Regions from separate parts of the Sporosarcina sp. OR05 genome, predicted to be linked through region 2. Evidence: riboswitches for the same ligand, from Rfam matches in the RefSeq annotation. Region 2 holds a riboswitch; the other holds the start of a gene.
What was found. A riboswitch is a leader RNA that binds a small molecule or an ion and turns the genes downstream of it on or off. The one in region 2 is predicted to bind lysine.

Region 1: it holds a riboswitch for lysine, as region 2 does, so the genes downstream of both, dapA (4-hydroxy-tetrahydrodipicolinate synthase) here and NRI27_RS17455 (Na+/H+ antiporter NhaC family protein) in region 2, are expected to answer to the same signal.

What each region holds. Positions count from the first base shown of each region.
Region 1 is NZ_JANKJL010000014.1:1,208-5,878, reverse strand. It holds gene NRI27_RS15485 (MFS transporter) at 1-487, opposite strand, end outside; gene NRI27_RS15480 (VCBS repeat-containing protein) at 893-1,615, opposite strand; lysine riboswitch at 1,797-1,975, shown strand; gene dapA (4-hydroxy-tetrahydrodipicolinate synthase) at 2,094-2,978, shown strand; gene NRI27_RS15470 (DUF7878 domain-containing protein) at 3,032-3,454, opposite strand; gene NRI27_RS15465 (DUF421 domain-containing protein) at 3,566-4,294, opposite strand; gene NRI27_RS15460 (dihydropteridine reductase) at 4,528-4,671, opposite strand, start outside.
Region 2 is NZ_JANKJL010000020.1:6,933-11,603, reverse strand. It holds gene NRI27_RS17470 (sulfite exporter TauE/SafE family protein) at 1-26, shown strand, start outside; gene NRI27_RS17465 (bifunctional metallophosphatase/5'-nucleotidase) at 30-1,433, shown strand; gene yunB (sporulation protein YunB) at 1,491-2,318, shown strand; lysine riboswitch at 2,374-2,553, shown strand; gene NRI27_RS17455 (Na+/H+ antiporter NhaC family protein) at 2,699-4,279, shown strand.

The DNA.
Region 1 (4,671 bases), on a different contig from region 2:
ATAGTGCTCTCCAACCTAGCGTCGGAAGAATGATCGCACTTAGCAACGCGGCTAAAATGACACCGTATTGTGCGCCTACACTTACATAAGAAGAAGCTCGTCCTTGTTTGTTTTTCGGCCACGCTTCAGCGACAAGCGCCATACCGATTCCATATTCCCCACCTGCACCGATACCTGCTATGAATCTGAACAAATAAACTTGCTCAATACTTGTTGCCAAACCTGTTAACGCCGTACCGATTGCAAATAATATCACTGTATACGTAAATACTTTTACACGTCCGTATTTATCTGCTAAAATTCCAAAAACAATTCCGCCGATTAACATCCCGATATTTGTAATGGATGAAATCATCCCCCCTGTAGCCAGGTCAATGTTAAACTCTGAAATAATCATTGTCATGGCAAAAGAGATGAACATAATGTCCATTCCTTCCAATGTTAAACCTGCGACAGACGCGACAACGGTCTTTTTACGATAATCCATGTACCATTCCTCCAGTTTTCTTATGGCTTACACTCTTTCACTTCCAAAGGAATGGATCTAATTTATGTGATTCCATTCTCCTTTTAAGCCTCACAGGACTTGTATTAAAAGAGGACTTACAAAAAACGCAAAAATAAAAACCCTATCGTCTCACAGAGGACAAAAGGGCATGAAAAAACCGAGTTACGCGAACTCAACTATATCAGCAGCCTTATCAGCCTCTCTGGACCGAATTAAAGAGCAATTATTTTTTTCTTATTGTAACAAAGCAATTCATGCTTTTCTACAAGAATTTTACGGAAAACCAAAGTTGGAGTAGCATAAAAGTTCTAGTAATTTCGAAAGTCAGGTAAATCTATTTTCACCTAACTACTTTTTCCCTGTTAATTGGATTAAAGCGAACGATTACATTTCCGTGCCATATATAGCGACATACTGATTTTGTAAAACAAAACGATTGTTTTTCCAAACTAAAGTATTTAAGAAATACCCTAAAGAATCTGCATTATACCGTCCGGCAATCTTTTGATAAATCAGGAGATCGTCTACACCATTCAAATCGAAGTCTACAGGATATATGCCACTTAAGGGATTTAGAAATCCAGTAATTGGTTGCTTTAATTTGCCGTTTGCATCATAAATTTCGTTCAAATATGATTTGTCCCTGAGAGAAAGATCGATTACATATTTCTCGTTATTTACTTCACTAATGAGTTCCACTTTATACTGATCCAAATAATTTACGCTGTATGTGTACCGGTTGTTATACACACTTGAGTCAAAGATAAACCTAGCTTGATTTCCAATATAAGTGACAATGTAAGCATTCATAATTCCGCCACTCCCACCGGTTGCGATGCTGATTAGAATTTCATCCACACCATTTCCCGTAAAATCACCTAGGAAAAGTGTCGGATTGTAACCTGTATTTTCCGGCAATGGGATAGAGCCTATTATTCCTGTTCTTCCGTCTCGAATGTGCAATACAATATTTTGTGTAAAGGGACTGTCCGGCGTTTTCGTACCCGTCAAATACACTTGGTCCATTACATGATCCCCATTCACATCCCCATGAGCGAACGCCACTACCATTGGATGATGCTTTGGTGAATTAACTTGATAATTCATCTTACTCCCCTTTTCATGCATACTTTTAGTAACTATGTTATGGACGAATGTTGGAATTGTTACCGTTTAACATCATTTATTCGCGCGTAATAAAATAATTTTCACATATTTCACTTGCAATCTGTTTTAAGAAGAGGTATGGTAGGAGTAATTAAAAATTTACTTATTTCGAAAGTTTTGAAGTAAGGATAGAGGCGCAAAGACCATCAGTACACAATTCGAGGAATATGAGATCCGACGAAAATTGTGGAAAGGGGAATTTGCCGAAGTGGAGAGATGCTCATAAGTCTCGAAGCTGGTTCTGGGTTGAACAAACACAGAATTGTCATATAGGAAACTATATGGAGGGCTATCTTATGCAAAAGAAATAATTTATTATTTCACTGCAACAACGAGCCCTCGTTGTTGCTTTTTGCGTTCATTTACAACTGCCCTTCTCCCTCTTTTTTATTAAAAAAATGATAGGATGTGGAGAAAGATGAATTTCGGACAAATTGTAACTGCTATGGTGACACCTTTTAATGAACACGGAGAGATTGATTTCCCAGCGACAAGGAACTTAATTAACCATCTGCTAGCAAATGGGACAGAGGCATTAGTCGTTTCAGGAACGACAGGAGAATCCCCGACATTATCAGAGAAAGAAAAAGTGCTGTTATTCAAGTTTACAGTGGACGTTGTAAATGGCAGAGTACCGGTGATTGCCGGAACAGGTTCGTTCAACACAAAAGAGTCAATTGAACTGACTTTGCTTGCAGAGGATGTAGGTGTAGATGCTGTCATGCTCGTCACGCCTTACTACAATAACCCTTGCCAAGAAGGACTTTATCAACACTTTAAAGCAATTGCTGCAGCGACATCTTTACCCGTAATGCTTTACAATATCCCTGGCCGCAGCGTCGTCAACATGTCTGTTGATACGATCGTTCGTCTTGCTAAAATACCGAATATCGTTGCCATTAAAGAAGCAAGTGGCAATCTAGATGCAATGGTTGAAATTATTGAACGCACTCCAAAGAACTTTGCTCTGTATAGTGGAGACGATGGATTGACCATTCCAATCTTATCGATTGGTGGAGCAGGTGTCGTTTCTGTTGCTTCTCATATTGTTGGCAATGAAATGCAAACGATGATTAAAAACTTTAAATGTGGCAACACCGATGTTGCCGCAAGAGAACACCGCAAATTATTACCAATCATGAAAGCCTTATTCTCAGCTCCAAATCCAACTGCTGTAAAAGCCGCATTGAACATAAACGGGGTTCCTGTAGGCGGCGTGCGTTTACCAATGGTTCCATTGACAAATGAACAGCTACGTACTTTGCAACAAGTCTTAACAATTCATGAAGTTGTAGCTTCCTAACATGTAAAAAGCCTGTGCAGGAAATGTGTAACACTCCCCGCACAGGCTTTTGTTTAGATAAAATCGCGTGTATTTATGCCGTAATAGCGCATGAATGCACCATCTACATTCGCTAAGAAGTAATCGACAGCCTCTGTAATTGTGTAGTCCGGCAGTCGCTCTTCACAATCAAATTCTCTCCATATCGAGTCCAATCGCCACCCTCTATCATCATGAATGAATGCTATAATCGGACCTTCTCTTTCGTCATGTTCCATCGTGTAATAGTAAAAATCGTTCATCCTGTCCCACTTTGACAATGCCACTCCAAATTCAAGCAATGCAAGTGCTGGTTCTAAAAAGAAACACTTGCCGTTCACCAGAATTTCCAACTTTCCTTGAATATCCACTAACAACTTCCCATTCCTTTGGCGAATCAATTTCTGCTCAATCTCAACTGTCGAATCAACCTGAAAGTGTATTTGCAAGCTAGTCAAATCTCCAACTCCTCTACAAGCAATATATATGCTTGTATTTTAGCATACCATCACCGAATGGTACGTTTCGTTCAAAATCGAGGAAAGTTATACGCAAAAAACCTTCCCCTATTAATGCAGAATAGATGGAAGGTTTTTTGGTTCCTCTGTTTTTATCATACTGACATGTAGTTCGTTCAAGTTGTTAACAGCTGCGTAAAACACTTCTTTCACATCAAAAATTTCTTTTCGCTCTAATTCTTTATAGAGCCATGCTTCGTTTAAGTTTCTTGCTAACAAAACTTCCGTGTAAATCTTCCCTTCAATGATAACTGGCACGTCAATTCCCTTGCTTGTGTATGTGTTTGGATGAACGTGTTCGACTCGTACAGATTCTTTCTCTGCTACTAACTTCACAGACAAACTCCCATTTGCCTCTATGATGGCTAGCTCCACGTCCTTCACATTGTACACTTGCTGCTCCCTTAGCATTTGTAAGATTGTATCAATTGGAAACTGTATTTTTTTCATTTTCTCTACTAAAAACTGCCCTTGGTAGATGACAATTGTCGGTTCAAATGTCAACATCCGGCCAATCCTACGATGTTTCATCTTCACTTTAGCGGTAAACTTCTGTAGCAATGCAATGGCAACAATTGCGACAGCCGTATAAATATGATTAATCTTTGGATCAGCAATATCAGCTCCGACAACGGCTCCTAACGTTAGAATGACTAAAAAATCAAATACCGGTAATTCACCGATTGAACGTTTTCCCATGTAGATCGTAGCAAACAATGCGAGTGGCAGGATCGTTACAATCCTCCCTAAGATTTTCACGATTTGAAAAGCATGTTCCACCAAAACACCTCATTTATCGACATGTGGCTAGAAAGTCTCTTCTTTCATGCTTGCCTATGTACTTTGTATTTATACCAAAAGGATTTCGCTCTGATGTCTATATACAATTCCAAGTAATTTCTTCAATAGAAAAAGCCCCTCGAGCTGGTTAACGAGGGGATGGTGCATCGGTCTATTAATTTCAATGTAAAGTATTACATCTTTTTTAGTGTGTAGGGAAGCATTCACGCTTCTTAATTTGTCTGCACTAAAGAAAAGAACTCCGTCAGTTGCCATTCATGTTTGTCCAACATCATTTGCTCATCTGAGATGCCTTCATGACGCAACAACTCAATATTTTGTAAAAGGAACTCATCGCTACCGACGACATAGAAAAT
Region 2 (4,671 bases):
CAATCTATGAGGGGATTTGGGGATGACCAATGGAACAATTTGTCGAAAAAATCCACATATATCATACAAATGATCTTCATAGTCATTTCGAAAGCTGGCCACAGATTAGCCGCTATCTTCTTACACAACAAGCAATTCATGCAAACGCTTCGGAAACGAGTTTCCGTTTTGATATCGGCGATCACGTCGATCGTTCCCATCCATTTACAGAAGGAACGGCCGGAAAAGGCAATGTGGCGTTGCTGAACAGCGCAGGGTATGACGCGGTGACAATTGGCAATAACGAAGGCATTACGCTATCTAAAAATGCATTGAATACACTTTATGAAGGTGCGGATTTTGACGTCATACTTTGTAATCTAGTCGAAACTGACGGGTCCATTCCAAAATGGATGAAGCTGTATAAAATTTATAGCACCGTCGAGGGGACTCGCGTTGGCGTTATCGGAGCGACAGCGATGTATACGGATTTTTATTCAAAACTAGGCTGGCACATTCATGAACCACATGCCGCTCTGAAAGCAGTCGTCGAAAAAATTCGTCACGAAGTGGATATCCTCATTTGCTTATCTCATTTAGGTGTGAATGAAGATCGATTACTTGCCGAAATGTGCCCTGAAATTGACGTCATCCTCGGAGCGCATACGCATCATTTATTCCCTGATGGCGAACTTGTCCATCATTCGCTATTAGCAGCGACCGGGAAATTTGGACAATACGTCGGGCGTGTGACGCTAGAAGTGGATACAAAAAGCAACCGATTGCTGAATAAGCAAGCGACTGTTATCCCAGTAGGAGATTTGGCTTCTGGAAAAGATGATGTGCGCGAAGTGAACGGGTTACTAAATGCTGGTCAAATCGCATTGGATGAAAAAGTATTCTTCATTGAAACACCTTTGAAACAGCAGTTGTTTGCGAATAGTTCGTTAGCTACTTTTTTTGGTCAAGCGCTCCTTGCCTATACACATGCGGATTGTGCGATGTTTAATGCGGGCATATTTTTAAGAAGCCTTGAACAAGGGTGGGTAACAAAGCGTCATCTACACGAGTTACTCCCCCATCCGATCAACGTTTGCGTAGTAACATTGCGCGGTGAAGAGTTGCTGCGTGTTTACCACACTGCACAAAACGAGCAATGGCCGCAGTTGGAAATTAAAGGACTCGGTTTCCGCGGAACACTTATGGGCAACATGATCTTTGAACAATTAGCCATGAACGGGGATGGACACTTGCTGGTCGGCAGTGAAATCGTTCAAACAGACCATATATACCGATTGGCCACACTCGATATGTTCACATTTGGTTACTTCTTTCCGATGCTGAAAGATGTTGAAAAAGAGTATGTAATGCCTGAATTAATTCGCGATATTATGGCTTGGTATGGCAAACGTGAAATGATGGAATCACTTGGATTGCTTGAAGAAAATGAATAATAGTCTTTTAGAATGAACCACTCTTATCCTGCATAAGATTATGTAGGAGGAGTGGTTTTGAGATTTCATGGGCAATCACCCCGAAAATTTCATAGGCGGTCAAGGCGTCTTCAACGACAATATCCCCGCCACTATAACCGTGAACCAAGGCGCAAGCGTCGTTGGTTTCCGATTCTTTTTCCTGCATTACTCCTAACAATCGGCATGTTTTTGTACATCGTCAATTCAAAACTAACCCCCATCTACATTCAGTATGCAGAAGTCCAAACCGAGAAAATTGCCGCTTATGTCATCACACAAGCGATTAAGTCCCGCTCGACAGATATGTATGATGTGAATGAAATTATTGAAAATGTACCGACAGACTCACCTGGAATGGTGACAAATACATTTAACACTGAAATCATTAGCAAGACGATGGCAGAGATACAAACTCTTGTTGAAGCGCATTTAGAGCTTGCTGAAAGAGGCGACTTGGAAATGTTGCCGCTAAGTGAGGATATCGAATACGATCCTGAAGAAATGGAATCATATGGAGGCGTCGTATTTTTCGTACCGATGGGGCAGGCGACAAATATCCCCCTTATTGGTAACTTGGGACCTAAAATCCCGATTCGTTTTCACGTCATTGGCGATGTTCAAACGACGATAAAACATGAAATTGAAGAATTTGGAATTAATAATGCCATGGTGACTGTGAATGTCGTCGTAACGGTAAATGTTCAAATTATCGTCCCTTTAGCGACAACGAAAAGCACGGTGCAACAACAGATTCCAGTTGCTATCGGTTTAATTCAGAGCCCAATCCCTCAAATCTATAGCAAAGGGGATGTCAGTGCTCCGCAAGTCGAAGTACCCTATCCGGGAGTAAATGGAAAAGAGTAAGAGCTACTTGTAATCTGACGTGTAACCTGTTATTGTTGTAGAACAAGAGGAACACCGATTAGGTAGAGGCTGCATGACTTAAGAGTAATAGGCGCAAGATTGGCATCTAAGACCGTCTATGAAAGGAAGTTTTGCCGAAATATGAATGAGGATTGCCGATCCGTTCATATTGGGGTCATTTCGAACAGGGATGACACTGTCATGTATATTTACTACATGATGAGCTACAGATCGTACGTTAGATAAAGTCACCGAAGATTATCCAACAAACGACATGTAGAAAAGCCGATGCCTAGCACACAAACGTGTAAGGGCATCGGCTTTTTATTTCCCCCTACTTGTTCTTCAATGATAAATAAGAAATTGAGGAGGAAAATAGTATGATAGGTACATGGGTTTCAATCTTACCACCACTGATTGCGATTGTGATGGTATTAGTAACAAAAAGGGTTTTATTATCGCTAGGATCGGGCATTTTAACTGCCGCATTATTGGTAGCATCCTTCGGTCCAGTAGACACATTGAAAAACATTTGGTCCGCTCTAACAGTATCTTTTTGGGACGGTGGAGCACTTAATACGTACAATATTTTCATCATGGTCTTCATCTTATTCCTAGGCATTATTACAGCGTTTGTCAGCTTGTCAGGTGGCAGTAGAGCGTTTGCTGAATGGGCAGTCCGACGAATTAAAACAAGAAGAGGCGCAAAACTGTTGACCATTATTCTTGGTATCCTCATTTTTGTGGACGACTATTTCAACGCATTAGCTGTTGGCCAAATTGCTCGTCCGATCACAGACAAGCACAAAATATCAAGAGCGAAATTAGCATACTTCATCGATTCAACGTCAGCACCGATTTGTGTCGTGTCACCAATATCTAGCTGGGGAGCATTTCTGATCGGCCAATTAGCGCTGATATTGGGCACTACGGCTGCTGTAAATTATTCACCACTTTCAGCATTTCTTATGATGGCACCGATGAATTTCTATGTTATCGCTACATTAGCGATGGTCTTCTTCTTTGCTTGGACGAATATTGACTTCTTTGAAATGAAGAAACACGAAGACCGTGCACAGAAAACGGGCGAATTATTCGACCCGGAAAAAGAAATTCCGGGGCAATTAAAAGAAGATTTTCCTGAGCATGGATACGGTCATGTAAGAGATTTAATCGCTCCAATTGTGACATTAATTGTCGCGACGCTCGGTATGATGGTATGGACTGGTTACCGTGCAAGTGACTCTCTAAGCATTTGGGCAATTTTCGAGAACACCGATGTACCTTTATCATTAGTAACAGGTGGAACAATTGGAACAATATTAGCCGCAATTCTTTACATTGCACAAATGGGACGAAATGAGACGGCGTCTTATACATTGGTCGGCAAAGCATTTACGACAGGAATTAAAGCAATGATGCCAGCAATTCTAATCTTGGTATTAGCATGGGGCTTGACACACTTAATCGGCATTTTAGAAACAGGTCCATTCTTATCGAGTGTTGTTGAGCAATCGAACATTCCGGTAAACTTCTTGCCAGTTATCATGTTCGTCCTAGCAGGTCTCATGGCGTTTTCTACAGGAACATCATGGGGATCATTTGGGATTCTATTACCAATCGCCGGGACAATTATGACAAACGCAGCACCAGAGTTATTGCTTCCAGCATTATCTGCTGTTCTTGCAGGCGCTGTATTTGGTGATCACTGTTCACCTATTTCCGATACGACGATTCTTTCTTCGACGGGAGCTGGATCCAATCATATTGATCATGTTGCAACGCAGCTACCATACGCACTTATGGCAGCAACCGTCGCAACAATCGGCTATCTCATCTTAGGCGTGACGGGCTCCGTATGGATTGGCCTCGTCGTCGTCATCATACTCATTATCGCTTTGTTCGCATTCTGGACATCGCGCAATAAAAGAGTAGTAGAACAACCAACAGTCGTTGAATAAACACATAACAATAGTAGCGAAAATGGAACTGACTTTGTTCAGTTCCATTTTTGTTGAATTTTAAAGGAACTTCTATCTATATCTGGTTTCATGTTCCGGGGGAAAGTGTGACTACTGAGACATCCAATCCATTTCAAAGCCTCACCGAATGGAAATTTGTCTCTCTGGCGTAATGAGCAATGTTTAAAGACACGTTAGCAGGAAATTTTAAAGCTCCAGTGTCATAATACGAACTATATTGACTCGCTATTAGAAAGTCACACAGGTCTCTCGTCATTAAACACGGTTTAAAGACACGCCAGCCGTAGAATCCCCGGATCCGGCGTCGATAAACGGATATATCGACACGTTAGCAGAAGAATCCCCAGCTCCGGCGTCGATAAACGGATATA